One region of the Nocardioides panzhihuensis genome, then DNA from elsewhere that is predicted to be linked to it. Evidence: predicted binding sites of a transcription regulator. Region 1 holds the regulator's gene; each other region holds the start of a gene.

What was found. Region 1 encodes LexA, which represses DNA repair genes until DNA is damaged. Its sites were predicted from a motif close to TCGAACANNTGTTCGA; they were not measured.
Region 2: the regulator LexA is predicted to act here: its motif matches at 1,742-1,757, upstream of ruvC (crossover junction endodeoxyribonuclease RuvC).
Region 3: the regulator LexA is predicted to act here: its motif matches at 2,243-2,258, upstream of BJ988_RS20435 (alpha-ketoglutarate-dependent dioxygenase AlkB).

Annotation. Positions count from the first base shown of each region.
Region 1 is NZ_JACBZR010000001.1:5,977,655-5,984,409, reverse strand. Features, by position in the region: gene BJ988_RS28350 (vitamin B12-dependent ribonucleotide reductase) at 1-941, opposite strand, end outside; gene nrdR (transcriptional regulator NrdR) at 1,132-1,632, opposite strand; gene BJ988_RS28340 (hypothetical protein) at 2,031-2,903, shown strand; gene BJ988_RS28335 (LysM peptidoglycan-binding domain-containing protein) at 3,104-3,496, opposite strand; gene lexA (transcriptional repressor LexA) at 3,677-4,444, shown strand; gene BJ988_RS28325 (MXAN_6640 family putative metalloprotease) at 4,624-6,180, shown strand; gene BJ988_RS28320 (helicase C-terminal domain-containing protein) at 6,262-6,755, opposite strand, start outside.
Region 2 is NZ_JACBZR010000001.1:2,550,462-2,557,216, reverse strand. Features, by position in the region: gene pdxS (pyridoxal 5'-phosphate synthase lyase subunit PdxS) at 1-126, shown strand, start outside; gene pdxT (pyridoxal 5'-phosphate synthase glutaminase subunit PdxT) at 123-695, shown strand; gene BJ988_RS12155 (YebC/PmpR family DNA-binding transcriptional regulator) at 824-1,591, shown strand; gene ruvC (crossover junction endodeoxyribonuclease RuvC) at 1,769-2,296, shown strand; gene ruvA (Holliday junction branch migration protein RuvA) at 2,293-2,892, shown strand; gene ruvB (Holliday junction branch migration DNA helicase RuvB) at 2,896-3,993, shown strand; gene yajC (preprotein translocase subunit YajC) at 4,082-4,432, shown strand; gene secD (protein translocase subunit SecD) at 4,440-6,134, shown strand; gene secF (protein translocase subunit SecF) at 6,134-6,755, shown strand, end outside.
Region 3 is NZ_JACBZR010000001.1:4,301,080-4,307,834, forward strand. Features, by position in the region: gene BJ988_RS20415 (MFS transporter) at 1-587, shown strand, start outside; gene BJ988_RS20420 (DUF4031 domain-containing protein) at 712-978, opposite strand; gene BJ988_RS20425 (hypothetical protein) at 1,051-1,401, shown strand; gene BJ988_RS20430 (GntR family transcriptional regulator) at 1,418-2,131, opposite strand; gene BJ988_RS20435 (alpha-ketoglutarate-dependent dioxygenase AlkB) at 2,279-2,890, shown strand; gene BJ988_RS20440 (AAA family ATPase) at 2,983-3,996, shown strand; gene BJ988_RS20445 (DUF58 domain-containing protein) at 4,008-4,895, shown strand; gene BJ988_RS20450 (hypothetical protein) at 4,882-5,385, shown strand; gene BJ988_RS20455 (VWA domain-containing protein) at 5,376-6,449, shown strand; gene BJ988_RS20460 (vWA domain-containing protein) at 6,446-6,755, shown strand, end outside.

The sequences.
Region 1 (6,755 bases):
ATGACCTCACCGGTGGTGCGGGCACGGAGGCCGAACTTCTTGCCCTCCTCGACGGCGCGCATGAACTCGTCGGAGACGCGCACGGAGTTGTTGGCGTTCTGGTACTGCACGGACGAGATGTCCTTGCCGCCCAGGTCCATGTCGAAGCCGGCGTCGCGCAGCGCGCGGATCTTGTCCTCCTCGCGCGCCTTGGTCTCGACGAACTCCTCGATGTCGGGGTGGTCGACGTCGAGCACGACCATCTTCGCCGCACGGCGGGTGGCGCCGCCGGACTTGATGGTGCCCGCGGACGCGTCGGCGCCACGCATGAAGGAGACCGGGCCGGAGGCGGTGCCGCCGGAGGACTTCAGCAGCTCCTTGGAGGAGCGGATGCGGGAGAGGTTGAGACCGGCACCGGAGCCGCCCTTGAAGATCAGGCCCTCTTCCTTGTACCAGTTCAGGATCGAGTCCATGGAGTCGTCGACCGAGAGGATGAAGCAGGCAGAGACCTGCTGGGGGGACTCGGTGCCGACGTTGAACCAGACCGGCGAGTTGAACGCGAAGTGCTGGTTGACCAGCAGCCAGGTGAGCTCGCGACCGAAGAGGTCGGCGTCGGCGTCCGTGGCGAAGTAGTCGTTCTCCTTGCCGGAGGCGACGTAGGTGTTCACGACCCGGTCGATCAGCTGCTTCAGGCTCTGCTCGCGCTTCTCGGTGCCGAGCGCTCCGCGGAAGTACTTGGTCGTCACGATCGTCGAGGCATTGATCGACCAGAAGTCGGGGAACTCCACGCCGGTCTGCTCGAAGACGGTCGCGCCGGTCTTCCAGTTCTTCTGGACGACGTCGCGTCGCTCCCAGGTGATCTCGTCGTACGGGTGGACGCCCTCGGTGCTGAAGATCCGCTCGATCTTCAGCCCTGCGCCCGCCTTCGTCGACGCCTGTGCCTCTGCTGCCGTGTCTATCATTTCGTTCCCCCTGTTGTCATCGATCGCTGTGCTGTGCTGCTGGTCGGTGCTGATGGTGGAGTCTCCTGTTGCGCCCGTTCGGGCTTCGTACTTCTTGTTCTGGGTCGTGCTGGATGGCCCGGACAGGTCGCTTCCCCACGGCCTGCCCGGGCCGGTCTGTGTGCCATCTCGATTCAAATGGCCGTGGGATCTAGTCGGTGCCCACCGGAGCCTCGACCGGATGTTCTGCCTCGAAGTCTTGGACTTCCCGTTCCGTACGCAGCATCTGGATCTCGCGCTCGAAGTCGTCCGCCGACCCGAAGGCCCGGTAGACGCTGGCGAAGCGCAGATAGGCCACCTCGTCGAGCTCGCGCAGCGGCGCGAGGATCGCCAACCCCACCTCGTGGCTGGGAACCTCGGCCAACCCCTGGCTCCGCAGCGCCTGCTCGACCTCTTGACCGAGGCAGGCGAGCTGATCCTCGGTGACCGGGCGACCCTTGCAAGCCTTGCGTACGCCGTGCACCGCCTTGTCGCGGCTGAACGGCTCCGCTGCGCCGGAGCGCTTGGCCACCATCAGCTGCATCTGCTCGACGGTCGTGAACCGCTTCCCGCACTCCTGGCAGACCCGGCGGCGCCGGATCTGGCCACCCTCCTCGGCCACACGGGAGTCGAGCACCTTGGTGTCGCTGTGTCGGCAGAACGGACAGTGCACGGTCGAGCCCCTCTCATGAAGCCTGTGGATCCAGGCCGTCTCAACGGCGGCCCGAGCCTGTGGAACCTGTGGATACGAGCGTGGACCCCTGTGGAACAACACCCACATCGCTGTGAGTCATCCACCTGTTCATGTGAACTAGATGTGGATAACTACAGCCGTGTAACTACTAGATGTAGTGGTAACCGTACGCCCGCCCCTCAGCCGATGCAAGCGCGGGGCGGGTTTCCCGCCTGCACGGCGTGTCGCCGGGCCAAACACCGAAAGATTCCGGTTCAGGGGCACCGAACTGGGCTCCATGCGTAAGAATGACCCCCGTGACAAACATCTCCGGAGGAAATCGCGTCGGGTCGCGGAGAGGCACGCGCCCCAGAAGCGGTCCCCGGCCACCTTTCATCTTGCCTGCGATCGCAACACTGGTCTCCCTGATCATCTGGGGAGTGCTGGTGTGGGTCGCCGTCGGTTTCGGGGCCGACGCACGGGGAGGCGATTCCGGCGCCTGGGTGAAGCTCGCCATCGCAGCGGTCGCAGCAGTCGCCTGCCTCTTCCTGACCTTCACCTTCGCCGGGAAGGCCTGGCGGGCCCTCACCGGCTCCCCCACCCCACCGCCCGCCGACGACTACGCCGGAAACCACTCCAACGCCTACGTCGAGGAGCAGGACTATCCGGGCCAGACCTACTCGGAGCAGGACTACTACGGCACCGGCTCCTACGGCTACGAGGACACCGGCTCCTACAACCGACACAGCACCGACACCGGGAGTCAGCAGCAGCCGTACGGCGGCACCGGGAGTCGCTCGGCCTACAACACGGACACGGGCTCCCAGTCGCCCTACGGCTACCCCGGGGACGATCAGGGCTACGGCAACACCGGCAGCCGAGCCGCTTACGGCGCATCGGCCTACCAACCGCCGACCAGTCCTCCGCCGACCCCGCAGCCCTACTACTCCAACCCCTCGACGCCGACCTCGACACCACAGAGCACCCCGGGGTACGCATCGCAGGGATACACCACCGACGGCTATCCCACCCAGCAGGCCGCAGCCCCGCAGTATCAGTCCGGCGCCTACCAGGCGCCGATCAGCTACGGCCAGACCGGCTCTCGGGCTCGACTGACCCAGGATCCCGCGGCAACCCAGGCGATGCCCGCCCAGCGGCAACCCCAGGACCCGTCCGACCAACCGGACGACGAGTGGCCGCCGCGACACGGCATCCGCAACAAGCAGTGGCCGCCGGCCGAGCCGGACAGCCCTTATCGCGGGCGTCACTGACACCGAAACAGCAGGCCCCGAAACAGCGAGAGTGCTGCAGACGCTTCCCATCGTCTGCAGCACTCTCACTTTCCCCGGTTGCCGGCTGCCAGGGTGCCCGCTGCGCGGGCTGACTCCCTCGCTCGGCGCGAGCGGACGAGCAAGCTCGCCGCTCGACCTCGCTCAGTCGTCTCGAAGGAGCAGCCGGACATCAATGAGCCTTACGGCGCGGTCGGCACGATCAGGGTCTGCCCGGACAGGAGCATCGAGGACTCGAGGCCGTTGAGCTCCTTGATCGTCTGCTCCATCTCCCGAATCGAGGCGTCAGTGCCGACGATGGCCTTCGCGGAGATGTCCCAGAGCGTGTCGCCATCACCGACGACCATCGTGTGGGCGGCGGAGTCAGGGCCAAGAAATCTGGCACTTTTTTCCGCACCGTTCTCCGCCGCGAACGCCACCTTCGCCCCGATCAGCGCGATCCCGAAGAGCACGACCAACGCGAACGCGAACACGACGACCCGTCCTCGCCGGGTGAGTCGCACCGTCGAGCGGCGCTCCTCACGCACAGGGCGGGGCGGTTCGGCTACGGGCAGCACATAGACGGTTGCACTCATCACGGCCTCCAGTTCACAAGTCTCTCGATCACGTGTTCGATCGAGCACATGTTCGAAGTTAGATCACGTGTTCGAACAACGCAAGTGGCGCGCCCAAGAATTTTCGAGCGCCGACACGCGTCACAGATGAGATCGAACAGATGTTTGAAGTAGTGGTGCCAGAGGGACTAATGTGATGACATGACCACGCAGAAGACAGGCACCGGATCAGGCGGTTCGAAGAAGAGCCGCGTCCGCGAGCTGCCCGATGGGCCGCCGGACGCGACCGGGCTCACGCCGCGTCAGCAGCGCATCCTCGCGCACCTGCGCGACAGCATCGAGCAGCGCGGCTATCCGCCCAGCATGCGCGAGATCGGCGCCGCGGTCGGGCTGACCAGCACCAGCAGCGTGGCCCACCAGCTCCGCGCGTTGGAGCAGCGTGGTCTGATCCGCAAGGACCCGAAGCGACCCCGCGCCCTCGAGGTCTTCCTCCCCGAGGTGATGGCTCACCGCAAGGCGATGTCCGGCGAGGAGCCCGAGACGACGGTCGCCGCCGAGGCCGCAGTCAACCCCAACCCCGACGCCACCATGGTCCCCTTGGTCGGTCGGATCGCGGCCGGTGGCCCGATCCTGGCCGAGGAGACGTCGAGCCAGCAGAGCGTCGAGGACGTCTTCCCGCTGCCCAAGCAGCTGGTCGGCAACGGCGATCTCTTCCTGCTCTCGGTCTCCGGTGACTCGATGGTCGACGCCGCCATCTGCGACGGCGACTTCGTGGTCGTGCGCCAGCAGCCGACCGCGGAGAACGGCGAGATCGTGGCCGCGCTGATCGATGGCGAGGCGACCGTCAAGACGCTCTCCCGCAAGGACGGCAAGGTCTGGCTGCTGCCGCACAACGCTGCGTACGAGCCGATCGACGGCACCCACGCGACGATCCTCGGCAAGGTGACGGCTGTTCTGCGTAGCCTCTGAGACCTGAACACTGCGTGAGATCCAGCCGCCGGCCCATACAGGGCCGGCGGCTGAGTCGTCTCCTGCAGCGCTCGGCACCACCCTCATGTCTCGCGGCCCGTCTAGGCGTTTCACCGGTGTAGGGTCGGCCCTCTGCGCTTAGACTGCCCTGGTCTGCCTTCCCGAACGTCTGGTATCTCATGCGAAACATTGCCCGCCGGATCAACCGCAAACAACGCTCCCTCGTCCTGATCGCAGGCATGGTCGTAGCCACGTTCGCGGCCACCATGCCCGCAACCGGGTCGACCCCGGCCGCGTCGGTGATGACCGGCGGGAACACCAGCGCCGAGCAGCCGGTGACGGAGAAGGCGGCCCGTGAGGCGCTCGCGGCGGCCAAGAAGGTCAAGCGCAACCAGTCGGTTCGCGGCGCGCGGCAGTTCGTGCCCGGGCGCCACGTCGCCGGCCGCCCCGACGCGACGATCGCGCTGGCCGACCTGTGGAACGCCAAGGACGCTCTGGACGGCTCCAACCAGACGGCAGCGCGCGAGCTGCTCGCCCGTCCCCGCGCGGCCAGCCAGACCTGCAGCGACGCGGTCTGCGTCCACTACACCCCGGGCAAGGGTGGCGACAGGGCCTCCGTGGCGTACGCGACCCAGGTCCGCGACGTGGTCACGAAGGTCCACAACATCTACGTGAAGGCGGGCTACCGCAAGCCCGCGGCCGACAAGTCGGTCACCCCGGGCAAGGTCGACATCTACCTGGAGAACCTCTACGACGAGGGCTACTACGGCTACTGCGCGCCGGAGACGAAGGTCTCCAAGACCGCCGCGACCGCCTACTGCGTCCTGGACAACGACTACGCCACCAGCGAGTACGGCTCCATGAACACGCCCACCGAGAACCTTCGCGTGACGGCCGCTCACGAGTACTTCCACGCGGTTCAGTTCGCCTACGACGCCGGCGAGGACCGCTGGATGATGGAGTCCACCGCGACCTGGGTCGAGGACGAGGTCTACGACAGCATCAACGACAACCGGCAGTACCTCGCCTACGGCCAGCTCGAGGACCAGCGCAAGCCGCTCGACAACTCCAACGTCTCCAACCTCGGCATCTACGGCAACTGGATCTTCTTCCGCTATCTCTCCGAGCGCTTCGCCAGGGAGCGGGGCGACCTGCCGGCAGTGGTCCTCGACGTCTGGAACCGGGCCCCGTCGACCTACTCCACCCTCGCGATCCGCCGGGCGCTCGCCGCTCGCGGCACCACCCTGAAGGAGCAGTACGTCCGCTTCGCCGCCGCCAACCTGGCCCCCTCGAAGACCTACAGCGAGGGCCGCGCCTACTACGCGCCGGTCTACGACGGCCGCATCGCGCTGCCCGCCAAGCGGCAGACCATCGGCGGCAAGTTCACCCTCAAGCACCTCACCTACGCTTCGCAGCGCCTCGTGCCCAAGAAGGTCGGCAAGGGCTGGAAGCTGCGGGTGAAGGTCGACGTGGCTCGTCGCGACGCCAACGCCGCCGTGGTCAGCGTCTTCCGCACCGACGGCACCCGGAGCGTCTACTACCTCAAGCCCAACCGCGACGGCATCGCCACGAAGACCATCAAGGGCTTCTCCTCCAAGCGGATCCGCAAGGTCGAGGTCACCTTCGCCAACGCGAGCAGCAACTTCAAGTGTGGCCAGGGCACCGCGTTCTCCTGCCGCGGTGTCGCTTCGCCCGACAAGGCCACCCATCGCTGGTGGGCGAAGACCTACCGCTGACGCACATCCCACGCCGAGCCGGCTCGTTCTGACGAGCCGACTCGGCGTGAGTTTTGGTCAGGACGAGCCGATACCGCTGGCTCAGGCAGAGGCCAGCTCGGAGAGCCGCTTGAGAGCCTTTCGGACGACATCGGGGTCGGTGGTGGCCCACATCGGCGGCAGGCTCGCCTTGAGGAACCCGCCGTAGCGGGCGGTCGCCAGGCGGGCGTCGAGCACGGCCACGACCCCACGGTCGGTGGTGGTGCGGATCAGCCGACCGGCCCCCTGCGCCAGCAGCAGCGCCGCATGAGTTGCTGCGACCTGCATGAACCCGTTGCCGCCGGCCTTGTCGGCCGCCTGCTGCCGGGCCGACATCAGCGGGTCGTCGGGCCGCGGGAACGGGATCCGGTCGATGATCACGAGCTGGCAGGTGTCACCGGGCACGTCGAGGCCCTGCCACAGCGACAGCGTCCCGAAGAGCACCGTATGCGGGTCGGCGACGAACTGCGCGGCGAGCTCGGGCAGCTGGGCGTCGCCCTGGGCCAGCGTGGTCAGGTGAGGCAGCTTCTGGCGCACGACCTCGGCGGCCGCCTCGG
Region 2 (6,755 bases), 3.4 Mb from region 1:
GCGACCACCTTCCACGACGACCCCGACGTCGTCGCCAAGGTCTCCCGCGGTCTGGGCGAGGCGATGGTCGGGATCAACGTCGACGAGCCGGCCAGGTCGATCCAGTTCGCGGAGCGCGGCTGGTGACCACCACCGGCGTACTCGCCCTCCAGGGTGACGTCCGCGAGCACCTCGCCGCGCTCGACCGCCTGGGGGTGAAGGGAACGTCCGTACGCCGCCGGGAGGAGCTCGACGCCTGCGACGCGCTCGTCATCCCCGGCGGTGAGTCGACGACGATGTGGCGCCTGGCGCGTACGTTCGATCTGCTCGACCCGCTCCGCGAGCGGGTCCGGGGCGGGATGCCGGCGCTCGGCACCTGCGCCGGCATGGTGCTCCTGGCCGACCGGCTGCTCGACGCAGCCGAGGGTCAGGAGACCATCGGCGGGTTGGACATCACCGTCAGGCGCAACGCCTTCGGGCGGCAGACGGAGTCGTTCGAGACCGATCTCGAGGTCACCGGCCTGGCCGAGACCGTCCACGGTGTCTTCATCCGGGCGCCGTGGGTCGAGGAGGTCGGCGCGGGGGTCGAGGTGCTGGCCGGCATCGCGGGACACGCCGTCGCCGTACGTCAGAACCAGCTGATGGCCACGAGCTTTCATCCCGAGGTCAACGCCGACGACCGGCTGCACCGGCTGTTCCTGGACACCTGCTGCTGAGCGTGACGTACCGCACGTAGTTAGAATGGGGTCTCGCTGCCCTGTGACCCGAAAAGACAACGGAGCCGGTGGCGGCTCGACAAGGCTCGAAAGCACAGCGACGACGCGGGGCAAAGGACGGTTTCCAGATGAGCGGCCACTCCAAGTGGGCAACGACCAAGCACAAGAAGGCGGCGATCGACGCCAAGCGCGGCAAGCTCTTCGCCAAGCTCATCAAGACGATCGAGATCGCGGCCAAGACCGGCGGTCCTGATCCGACCGGAAACCCGACCCTCTTCGACGCCATCCAGAAGGCCAAGAAGCAGTCGGTCCCCAACGACAACATCGACCGCGCCGTCAAGCGCGGCGGTGGGCTCGACGGCGGCGGCGTCAGCTACGACACGATCATGTACGAGGTCTACGGCCCCCAGGGCGTCGCGCTCCTCATCGAGTGTCTGACCGACAACCGCAACCGGGCGGCGATGGAGGTGCGCACCGCGGTCACTCGCAACGGCGGCACCATGGCCGACCCGGGCTCGGTCTCGCGGCTCTTCGACCGCAAGGGCGTCGTCGTGGTGGCGAAGGCGCAGGAGAGCAAGTCGGTCTCCGAGGACGACCTTCTCGAGGCCACCCTCGACGCCGGCGCCGAGGACGTCAACGACCTCGGTGAGTCCTTCGAGATCGTCTCCGACCCCTCCGACGTGGTCGCGGTCCGCACCGCTCTGCAGGACGCCGGCATCGACTACGACTCCGCCGAGGTCCAGTTCGTCGCGAGCATGGACATCCCGGTCGCCGACGCCTCCGCCGCCGAGAAGGTCTTCAAGCTCATCGACGCGGTCGACGACCTCGACGACGTTCAGAACGTCTTCTCCAACGCCGACGTCCCCGACGAGGTCATGGAGACCGTCGACGCCTGACGCGCCGCGCTGGTCGAGCCGGATTCGTGAGGAACGAGCGAACCCGTGTCGAGACCAACACGGTCTATCGAGCGCGACAGGGGACCGTGTTGGTCTCGACACGCCTCCGCCCAGGGGCTCCGGCGGCTCGACCAGCGATGCCGGTACGCTACGAACAGACGTTCGATGGAGGTGCTGATGCGGGTGCTTGGGATCGACCCCGGCCTGACCCGGTGCGGGATGGGTGTGGTCGACGGCTCGCTCGGCCGGCCGTTGTCGATGGTGGACGTCGGCGTGCTCCGTACGTCCTCCGACCTTCCCGTCTGGGAGCGACTGGTGAGCATCGAGAAGGGGATCGACGCCTGGATCGAGGAGCACCGGCCCGACGCGGTCGCGATCGAGCGGATCTTCGCGCGCTCGAACGTCTCCACGATCATGGGTACGGCCCAGGCCAGCGGTCTCGCGATGGTCTGCGCCGCCCGGCGTGGGATCCCGGTCGCCCTGCACACGCCGTCCGAGGTCAAGGCCGCCGTCTCCGGCAACGGTCGTGCCGACAAGCAGCAGGTGACCGCGATGGTGACCCGCATCCTGCGGCTCCCGACCCCACCGAAGCCGGCCGACGCCGCCGACGCGCTCGCGCTGGCCATCACCCACCAGTGGCGCGGAGGCGCCCAGAACCGCATCGAAGCCGCGGTCGCCGCGGCCGCAGGGAAGGTCCGCAGATGATCGCGTCCGTACGCGGCAAGGTCGCCGCCGTCAGCCTCTCCACTGCCGTCGTCGAGGTCGGTGGCATCGGCATCGAGCTGCTCTGCACCCCCAACACGCTGGCCACGCTCCGCGCCGGCGAGGAGGCCTATCTGCCGACCAGCCTGGTCGTGCGTGAGGACTCGTTGACGCTGTTCGGGTTCACCGACGCCGACGAGCGCACCCTCTTCGAGCTCCTCCAGACCGCCTCCGGCGTCGGCCCGAAGCTCGCCCAGGCGATGCTCGCGGTGCTCTCGCCCGACGGCATCCGGATCGCCATCGCGGGCGAGGACGCCAAGACCCTCACCAAGGTCCCGGGCATCGGCCAGAAGGGCGCCCAGCGGGTGATCCTGGAGCTCAAGGACCGGATCGGTGCGCCGACGGGCACCGCCTCCGCACCCGCTCCCACCGCCGCGTCGGCGCCGTGGCGCGACCAGGTCGCCGAGGCGCTGATCGGCCTGGGCTACAACGCCAAGGACGCCGACAAGGCCGTCACCGCGATCGAGCCGGAGGCCGGTGACCAGGCCAACATCTCGATTCTCCTGCGTGCAGCGCTCCGCACCCTGTCGAAGGCATAACCGATGCACGAGGACGACCTGCAGGCCAACGAGGAGGACTCCCGCTTTGATGGGTACAGTTCCTCGCTCACCATCGCCGAGGCAGACAGTGACGACCGAGTCGTCGAGGCGGCGCTGCGCCCCAAGAGCCTCGACGAGCTGATCGGCCAGCAGCGGGTCCGCGAGCAGCTCAACCTCGTCCTGGAGGCGGCGCGACAGCGCGAGCGGGCCCCCGACCACGTACTCCTCTCCGGGCCTCCGGGGCTCGGCAAGACCACCCTCGCGATGATCATCGCCGCCGAGATGGCCGCGCCCCTGCGGATCACCTCCGGGCCCGCGATCACGCACGCCGGTGACCTGGCCGCGATCCTGAGCGGGCTCAACGAGGGCGAGGTGCTCTTCGTCGACGAGATCCACCGGATGAGCCGCCCCGCCGAGGAGATGCTCTACATGGCGATGGAGGACTTCCGGGTCGACGTCGTCATCGGCAAGGGCCCGGGCGCGACCGCGATCCCGATCGACCTGCCCCCGTTCACGCTGGTCGGCGCGACCACGCGCGCCGGGCTGCTCCCGGGCCCGCTGCGCGACAGGTTCGGCTTCACCGGCCACCTCGAGCTCTACGACCCGGCAGACCTCGAGCTGATCGTGCGCCGCTCTGCGGGGCTGCTCGACGTCACCGTCGAGGACGACGGCGCCACCGAGATCGCCGGCCGCTCCCGCGGCACCCCGCGGATCGCCAACCGGCTGCTGCGCCGCGTACGCGACTATGCCCAGGTCAAGGCCGACGGCACGGTCACCCAGCAGGTCGCCCAGAAGGCCCTGGACCTCTACGAGGTCGACCCGCTCGGCCTGGACCGCCTCGACCTGGCCGTCCTCGACGCCCTGTGCCGACGCTTCGGCGGGGGACCGGTGGGCATCTCCACCCTTGCCGTCGCGGTGGCTGAGGAGCGCGAGACGGTCGAGGAGGTCGCCGAGCCGTTCCTGGTCCGCTCCGGCTTCCTGGCCCGTACGCCGCGGGGCCGGGTCGCCACCCCGGCCGCCTGGGCACACCTCGGGCTGCCGGTGCCCGCCAACGCCGAGGCCGCGGCCTGGTCGGTGGACACGCTCTGGGATGAGCCCTGAGTCACAGTCTCAACCAGGTCCCTGGTTAGACTTGCACGTCGCCGTGCGACTGCCGGTTGACCCCTGAGACTGTCGGAGCCGAACCCCCGTGGAATTCCTGCCTTTTATCGTCATCATCGTCCTGTTCTACTTCTTGCTGATCAGGCCGCAGCAGAAGCGCGCCAAGCAGGCTCGTGAGCTGCAGCTCAACCTCCAGCCGGGCGACAGGGTGATGCTGACTGCCGGCCTCTTCGGCACCGTGGCCGAGGTCGAGGAGTCCACGGCGAACATCAAGGTCGAGGTCGCTGACGGCGTCGTCGTCCAGGTGGTGCGCCAGGCGGTGGCCCAGAAGGTCGTCGAGGCGCCTGCCGAGGAGGCCGAGGCCGAGGTGGAGGATGCTCCCGAGCAGACCTCTGCCGACGCCGACAACGTCATCGTGGACCTCGACAAGAAGGACTGACCAACACATGGCACGCAAGACCGCGCGCCCCGGCCGGACACTCGTCCTGCTCTTCTTGGCGATCGCGATCATGTTCGGCGGCATCGCCTTCGCCGGCAGCTGGAAGCCCGAGCTGGGCCTCGACCTGCGCGGAGGCACCGAGATCTCGATGACCGCGGAGAACTCCGAGGGCGGATCGGTGCCGAAGGAGAGCCTCGAGGAGGCCAAGGCGATCATCGACCAGCGGGTCAACGGCAGCGGTGTCACCGGTGGCCGGGTGACCACCGAGGGCAACGACGTCATCAAGGTCTCGATCCCAGGCACCGGCAAGGTGCAGCAGGAGACCGCCGAGCGCGTTCGCCAGACCGCGAAGCTCCGCTTCCGTCTGGTCGCCTGCAGCCCGCAGAAGCCCTGTGGCAACGCCGCCGGGTCCGACCCGGGGTCGATGATCCAGGACCCCTCGGCCGGCACCGCCCCCGGCACCTCGCCGCGCGCGCCGTTCGGCGGCGAGACCGTCGAGCCCGCCGCCGACGAGAAGACCTCGGGCAGCCCGAGTGCCTCGCCGAGCGCCAAGCCCGAGTCGGCCGACGACAAGAAGAAGGACGCCAACTCGACGGTCGCTGTCGACGACGCCGTCGAGTTCATGCGCAACCCGCCGGCGGAGTGGGCGACCCGCTACGCCAGCTTCACCTGCCCCGCGCCCGGCTCCGACCCGGTCGAGGACCTCCCCGGCGAGCCGCTGCTGACCTGTGACGACGACGGGATCCCCTACCTGCTGACCCCGGCGGTCATCGAGGGCACCGAGATCAAGGAAGCCTCCTACGGCATCCCGCAGCAGCAGGCCAACTACGTCGTCACCCTGGACTTCAAGTCCGAGGGCAACAAGGCCTTCGCCGAGACCACCGGCGCGATCGCCGGCACCGGCGAGCAGTTCGCGATCACCCTGGACGGCAAGGTCATCTCCGCGCCGACCGCCGACTCGCGGATCAGCGGTGGTGCGCAGATCAGCGGTGACTTCACCCAGGAGTCCGCCGCCGCGCTGGCCAACAACCTCAAGTACGGGTCGCTGCCCCTCGACTTCCCCGAGGACGGCATCCAGACCAAGGTCATCGGCCCGAGCCTGGCCGGCAACCAGCTCACCGCCGGACTCTGGGCCGGCCTGGTGGGCCTCATCCTCGTGGTGATCTTCTCGGTCCTCTACTACCGAGCGATGAGCATCGTGGTGATCGGGTCGCTGGCCGTGGCAGGTGCGCTGACGTACGGCATGATCCTGCTGCTCAGCGAGACCGCCGGTGTCACCCTGGACCTTCCGGGAGTGGCCGGTCTGATCGTCGGTATCGGCATCACCGCCGACTCCTTCATCATCCTCTACGAGAGGATGCGTGACGACATGCGTGAGGGCCGCTCGATGCGGGTGGCCGTCGACACGGCCTGGGTCCGGGCCCGCAACACCTGCCTGGCCTCCGACGGTGTCTCGTTCCTGGCCGCGTTCGTGCTCTACGTCTTCGCGACCAACGAGGTCAAGGGCTTCGCCTTCATGCTCGGTCTGACCACGATCATCGACGTGCTGGTGTTCTTCTGGTTCACCCACCCGATGACCAAGCTCATGGCCAACCTGGGCTTCTTCAACAAGGGCCACGTGCTCTCCGGCATGGACAAGCGTGCCCTCGGCACCGACGGCCAGTCGGTCAACTCCCCGTCCCTCGTCGGAGGCAAAGCCTGATGAGCAAGATCTCTCGCTTCGGCAAGGAGCTCTACACCGGAGAGCGCTCCTTCGACTTCGTCGGCCGCCGCATCCTCTGGTACGTCATCTCCGCGGTCGTCCTGGTCATCGTGACCGGCGGTCTGATGCTCCAGGGCGGTCTCAACCTCGGCATCGACTTCACAGGCGGCACCCGTTACACCGTCACCGTGGCGCAGGCCGACCAGGAGATGGCCGACGAGCTGCGGACCGCCGTCGGTGACACCGAGGTGGCCGCCGCGGACGGTGCCACCGTGCGCACCGCGGGTGGCAAGTCGATCGTCATCGAGACCAAGGCGATCGCCGACGGCTCAGAGGCCGACCAGTCGATCATGGAGGCGATCACCGCCACCGCCGACGTACCCGAAGACGACGTCAGCCGGACCGGCATCGGCCCGTCTTGGGGTGAGCGGGTCGCGACCAAGGCCGGTCTCGCGCTCGGCATCTTCCTCGTCGGTGTGGTCCTGTTCATCTGGATCTACTTCAGGGAATGGAAGATGTCGGTCGCGGCCGTCGTCGCTCTCCTCCACGACGTGCTCCTCACCGTCGGCGTCTACGCGATCATCGGCTTCGAGGTTTCTCCGGCCACGGTCACCGGCTTCC
Region 3 (6,755 bases), 1.7 Mb from region 1:
CGCTGCTCCTCGCCGGCACCTTCACCGCCTCGCTCATCCTCATCGCCGAGGACCTCGGCACCGTGGCCGCGATGCGCGACTTCGACCGGACTCCCCTGCTCGGTCTGGTGATGGCGATCTGGGCACTCGGCTCGCTGCTCGGCGCGCTCATCTATGGCGCCCTCAACAGTCACCCGCCGACATCGGTGATGCTCGTCCTGCTGGGCGCGACGACGGTGCTCACCGCGTTCGCCTGGGACCCGATCTCCTTCACCGCCCTGCTCCTGCTCAGCGGCTTCTTCTGCGCACCGACCCTGACCGCGGCGCTCGAGGCGATCACCCGCCACGTCCCCTCGTCCGTACGCGGCGAGGTCATGGGCTGGCACGGCTCGGCCATCACCCTCGGCAGCGCCGTCGGTGCCCCCGCCGCCGGGTTCGCCATCGACCTGATCGGCTGGCCGGGCGGCTTCGTCCTCGGCGGCGGTCTCGGTCTGCTGATCGCGGCGGCCATCTGGCTCACCACCCGCCGGATGTCCAGCCCGGCCGAGACGACCGAGCGAGGTCGAGCGGCGAGCTTGCTCGTCCGCTCGCGCCGAGCGAGGGAGTAACCGCGCGAAGCGCGGAGGCGTCACTCCCGCCGGGCGAGAAGTCACCCGCGCCGGCCGAGTAGTCACAGCCACGCCGCCTCGGCCGACCGCAGTGACGTCTCGGCCGACCGTAGTGACGCCTTGGCTAGCGCGGTCTGCGTGGCTTGCGGCGGCGCAGGCCGGCGGCGAGGAGCGCGGAGACCAGGTCCCGAGAGGTGACCTCGACGGCGCCTGCGGCGACGAGATCGTCGTAGGCCTCGGCCGGGACGTCGTAGTGGTCCCGGTCGAACCCACGGGCGGGGATGCCCAGCCGGCTCGCGAAGGTGTGCAGCTCCTCGTAGGAGGTGTCGCTGGCGAGGTGCGACCACATCCGGCCACGACTGGGGACGTTCGGCGGGTCGATGAGGATCACAAGGAGGATTGTCCGCGATCGTCCGCGATCGCGCATGGCGGCTCCTTGACCGGTCGGCAAGAATGGTCCGTGATGAACACGACAGTGCTGTTCGAGGCTCGGGCGAGGGTGCTCCACGACCTCGATGCCCGGGGGCTCGCCGGCGCGGCCGCCGTCTCCGCCCTCGAGGACGCGATGACCGAGCGCGGCTGGTGGGTGGAGCAGTGGCCGGAGGGCAAGGCGTACGTTGCCGGCCTGGTCGCCCAGGACGTGCAGGACCTGCTCTTCGACGGCGAGGTCTCCGAGCGGTGGCCGGTGTGCACCAGCTGTCCGCCCGAGTCGCCGACACACTCGCTGCACATCACACCCGACCTGGGTGGGCCCGACCCGATCTGGGTCTGCGAAGAAAGCGGCGACGTCGTCGCACCGCTCGGCGATCTCTGAGCCCGACTTCTCGGCGTCAGGACGGCCCGAGCTGCAGGTGCAGCGCGTAGCGGTCTGCTCGGTAGACCGAGCGGCACACCTCGACGTAGCGGTCCCCCGCGACTGATTTCCGCTGCCTGCGAAGCACGGGCACGCCGACGGAGAGGCCGAGCAGCGTGGCCTCCTCGATGTTGGCCACATCGGCGCGGAACGTGTCGTCGACCCACGACGGCCGCAGCCGGCGGCTGGCCAGCTCGGCGTAGAGGCTGGACGGCGCGGCGCGTTCGAGCAGACCGGGCACGATCATCTCGTCGAGATAGACGTCCTCGACGCAGATCGGCACCCCGTCGCCGCGACGGAGGCGACGCCAGTGGATGACGGCCGCGCCTTCCTCGATGGCCAGCGCGCGGGCGATGCTGGGCCCTGCCTTCTCCCGGCCGAGCAGCAGCGTCTCGGAGGATGCCTGCATCCCCCGGCGAGCCATCTCCTCGGTGAAGCCGAGCACCGGACTCGCTGCCCGCGGAGGACGCGCCACGAAGGTGCCCCGGCCCGGGATCCGGACCAGCAGACCGTCGGCGACGAGCGCGTCGAGCGCCTGTCGCACGGTGGCCCGAGCAACGCTGAACTTCTGGACCAGCTCACGCTCTGAGGGAGCCGAAGCGCCCGGGCTCTCGCCGACGACCAGCTCCCGTACGTACTCCCGGATCTGGACGTGCTTGAGGGAACGCTCACCCTCGACCGGCCGGACCATGAGCCGAGCGTAGGTGTACACCTCGCGTACGTCCCGAATTTCGTCAAGTTGTGACACTGCATCGAGATGAGGCGCCTCATCTGCAACGAAGTATCGATGTCCGATGTTCACTAGAACACATGTTCGATCACGAGGTATGCTGCGAAGGTGGACTTCCAGGGAACCCTCTTCGCCCCGACAGACGACGAGACCGCCGAGACGAGCTACGAGCGGATCCAGCTCGACCGCGGAGCCTGGGTGGACATCGCCCGAGGCTGGCTGCCCGATCCCGACGACGTCTTCGCAGCTCTGGTCAACGGCGTCCCGTGGCGCGAGGAGCGCCGCCAGATGTACGACCGCGTCGTCGACGTGCCTCGGCTCCTGCACACCTACCTGCAGGGAGACCCTCTTCCCCACCCACGCCTGGCCGAGGCGCGTGGTCGCCTCACCGCCCACTACCTGCCCGAGCTCGGCGAGCCGTTCGTGACCGCGGGCTGCTGCTACTACCGCGACGGCCACGACTCGGTCGCCTGGCACGGCGACAGGATCGGCCGGGGCCGCGCCAACGACACGATGGTCGCGATCGTCTCCGTCGGCGACCCACGCCGGCTGGCGCTGCGGCCCACCGGCGGCGGCAAGGGCATGAGCATCCAGATGGGCCACGGCGACCTCGTCGTCATGGGCGGCTCCTGCCAGCGCACCTGGGAGCACTCCATCCCCAAGGTCTCCTCCGCAGGCCCCCGGATCTCGGTCCAGTTCCGCCCCCGCAACGTCTTCTGAGAGGTCGCGCGCCTTCTGAGGCGGGGCCCCAGATGCGTTCCGTACGCTGGTAGGAAAGGATGGGACTGACAGCCGACGCCTCTGGAGCCGCCTTGACCACCACCGCACCGCCCCTCGCCCCGCCGTCCGCGGAGGAGATCGCCAGGGCGAAGGAGATCGTCGGGCGGATCAGCACCGCCTTCAGCAGCCGTGTGGTCGGCCAGGAGCGGCTCAGGACAGCGCTCCTGATCGCGCTCCTCTCCGAGGGTCACGTCCTGCTCGAGAGCGTCCCCGGGCTCGCCAAGACGCTGGCCGCGGCGACGCTGTCGCAGACGGTCGAGGCGAAGTTCTCCAGGATCCAGTGCACTCCCGACCTGCTGCCGAGCGACATCATCGGCACCCAGGTCTACGACCAGCGCAACCACGAGTTCGAGACCCAGCTCGGCCCGGTGCACGCCAACTTCGTGCTGCTCGACGAGATCAACCGCTCCTCCGCCAAGACCCAGAGCGCCATGCTCGAGGCGATGCAGGAGCGCCAGACCAGCATCGCGGGCCACATCCACCCGCTGCCGCGCCCGTTCATGGTGCTCGCCACACAGAACCCGATCGAGGAGGAGGGCACCTACGTCCTCCCCCACGCGCAGATGGACCGGTTCCTGCTCAAGGAGATCGTCAACTATCCCAGCGACGGCGAGGAGCTCGTCGTCCTGGAGCGCATCGAGGCCGGCACTCTCGGACCCGACCACGAGGTGACCCGCCCGGTCGCCGACCCCGACGACGTGATCTGGCTCCAAGAGCTCGCCAAGCGGGTCTACGTCGACCCCGCGATCAAGCGCTACATCGTCGCCCTCGTCCAGTCCACCCGCAACGCCTCCCAGCTTCTCGGGCCGGAGACCGGTTCCTACGTCGAGATCGGGGCGTCCCCGCGTGCCTCGATCGCGTTCCTGCAGGCGTCGCGCGCGGCGGCGCTGCTGCTCGGCCGCTCCTACGTCACGCCCGAGGACGTGCGCGAGCTGCGCCACAGCATCCTGCGCCACCGGCTCCATCTCAGCTTCGAGGCGCTGGCCGAGAAGGTCCAGCCCGAGATGCTGGTCGACGCGCTGGTCCGCGCTGTCCCTAGCCCCTGAGTGGCACAGCCATGGCGACCTACCTTCCCCGGATCCGCACGCGGCTGATGATCCACGCCCACCGGAAGGTGGTGGGCCTGCTGGACGGGGAGTACGCCAGCATCCAGACCGGGCGCAGCATGGACTTCCACGACCTGCGGGAGTACGTCCCCGGGGACGACGTGAAGGACATCGACTGGAAGGCGACGGCCCGTTCGCGGAGCCTGCTGGTCAAGCGGTTCACCGCAGAACGCCAGCATCTGGTGCTGCTGGCGATCTCCACGGGCCGGAGCATGGCGGCCCAGGCGACCGGCACCACGACCAAGCGCGACATCGCCGTCTTCACCGCCGGCCTGGTCGGCTGGCTGGGCGTTCGTCACGGCGACAAGGTCGCGGTCGCCTACGGCGACTCGGCGACCCAGAAGCTCACCAAGCCCGCCGACACCGAGGTCGCGCTCGAGCGCGCGCTGGGGCAGGCCCACGATGCGATCACCCCTGATGCCGCCGAGGCGGACATCGTCGCGGTCCTGCGCCACATCGCCACCAACGTACGCCGCCGGGCGATCCTGCTCGTGGTCACCGACGAGCACTCGGTCAGCGACGAGATGGCCGCGATCCTTCGTCGCCTCACCGTCCAGCACGAGGTCCTGATCGCCGGTATCGACGACCTCGACCCCACCACCGCCGTGGCGGGCGGTGCGCCGACGGTCGACATCGACACCACCTCCGCCCTGCCGGGATGGCTCAGCGGTGACGCGGTCCTCCAGGCGCAGTACGCCGAGCTGGCCGCCGCCGAGGAGCACGGCCTGCGCAGCATCCTGGACCGCCTGGGCATCGCCTACCAGCGGGTGCAGGACGACGCCACCGCCATCGGCGCGGTCTTCCACCTCCTGGAGAGGCACCGGCATGCGCGCCGGTAGCCTCCCGGAGGAGTTCCAGCAGCCCATCGCCCACTCGGGCTGGTGGCTGGTGCTCACGCTCGCGCTGCTCGCCGCGGTGGCCCTCTACTACCTCGCGGTCATCCTGCTGACCCGCGAGCGCCCGCCGGTGGTCGAGGTCGAGACGCCCTGGGTCCCCGAGCCTCGTGACCTGCGCGCCGAGCACCTGGCCGAGATCGACCGGATCGAGCGGGCCGTGCACCGCGGCGACGTACCCGCTCGGGTCGGCCACCAGCACCTGAGCCGCACGGTGCGCGACTACGTCGCCGAGGTCAGCCAGATCCCGGCGGACAAGATGGTCCTCGCCGACCTGAAGGCGACCGTACGCAGCGACCCCCGCACCCGTCCCCTGGCGATGGCGGTCGAGGTGATGTACCCGCCCGCATTCGCCTCCGAGGAGGAGGGCAAGGCGGCCGAACGTCTCCCCGAGGCGCTGGACCGGGCCCGCCAGGTGGTGACGACATGGACCTGAAGTGGCCCGTCGTCGGCGTGATCGTGCTGGCCGTCACGGTCGTCGCGGTCGCGGCGGTCGTCGTCCTCGCCGCCCGGGTGCACCGCCGCCCGACCGACGCGGTGCTCGTCGCCCACACCGCGCGACTCAGGCGTCTCCCCCGGTTCCGCGAGCTCGCGACCCAGCAGCGCTGGCTCTCCTGGTGGCAGACCGCCGGGATCGTGCTCGCGGTCATCGGGTGCATCTGGCTGATCGCCCGTCCGCAGGCCACCGACATCACCCAGAACCGCTACTCGACCCGCGACATCGTGCTCTGTCTGGACGCCTCGACCTCGATGTTCGACGAGGACACCCAGGTCACCCAGGCCTACTCCGAGCTCGTCTCCGGCCTCAACGGCGAACGGGTCAGCCTGGTCCTGTGGAGCGACGCCGCGGTCACGGTCTTCCCGCTCACCGACGACTACGGCTGGGTGCAGGACGAGCTGGCCCGAGCCGGCCGCGCCTTCGCCCTCGGCGACCAGGAGTACGTCGCCGGCACCTACCTCGGCAAAGAGCGGGCGAGCCTGATCAGCGACGGGATCGTCTCCTGCGTCAAGCGCTTCGACCTGACCAACTCCGAGCGCGGCCGGGCGGTCATCATCGCCTCCGACAACGACCCGCAGGGTGGCCCACCGGTCTACACGCTGCCCGAGGCCACCGAGTTCGCCAAGGAACGCGACGTCCAGCTCTACGGCATCGGCTCCGCCGACCTCAGCTTCCAGGAGGACAAGCGGGCCACCTTCGACAAGGCCATGACCGACACCGGCGGCACCTTCTCGCTGCTCGGTGACGACGGCTCCATCGACTCGATCCTGGCAGGCATCGACCGGCTCTCGGCGGACGAGGTCGTCGAGCCGCCGAAGTATCAGGTCCGCGACGCTCCAGGCTGGCCGATCGTTCTGATCGTGTTCGGCGTTCTCATGCTGGCTGCTGGATGGGTCTATGCCCTCGTCCGCTCCGGCCGGCTGTCCCCGGGATCCCGGCCCACGCCGCCGGCGGGCCCGCCGCCTCAGCAGACTCGGCCACCGAGCGAGGTGGGTCGATGAGTATCCGGAAATGGCAGATACTCACGCTCGTACGCCGCGTGCTGATCGTCCTGCTCACCGTCGTCGTCCTGGTGCGACCGAGCTGGGGCGCGGCCCCGGCGGAGATGCGTACGGCCGATCTCGACGTCATCGTCGTGGTCGACCGGACGCGGTCGATGGTCGCCGAGGACGGCCCCGGTGGCGAGGCCCGGGTGACGCAGCTCAAGAAGGACCTCAAGGCGCTCTCGGCGGCGCTGCCCTCGGTGCGCTTCGGAGCGATCACCTTCGGGGGCGAGGTCGTGCGCACCGAGATGCCGTTCACCTACG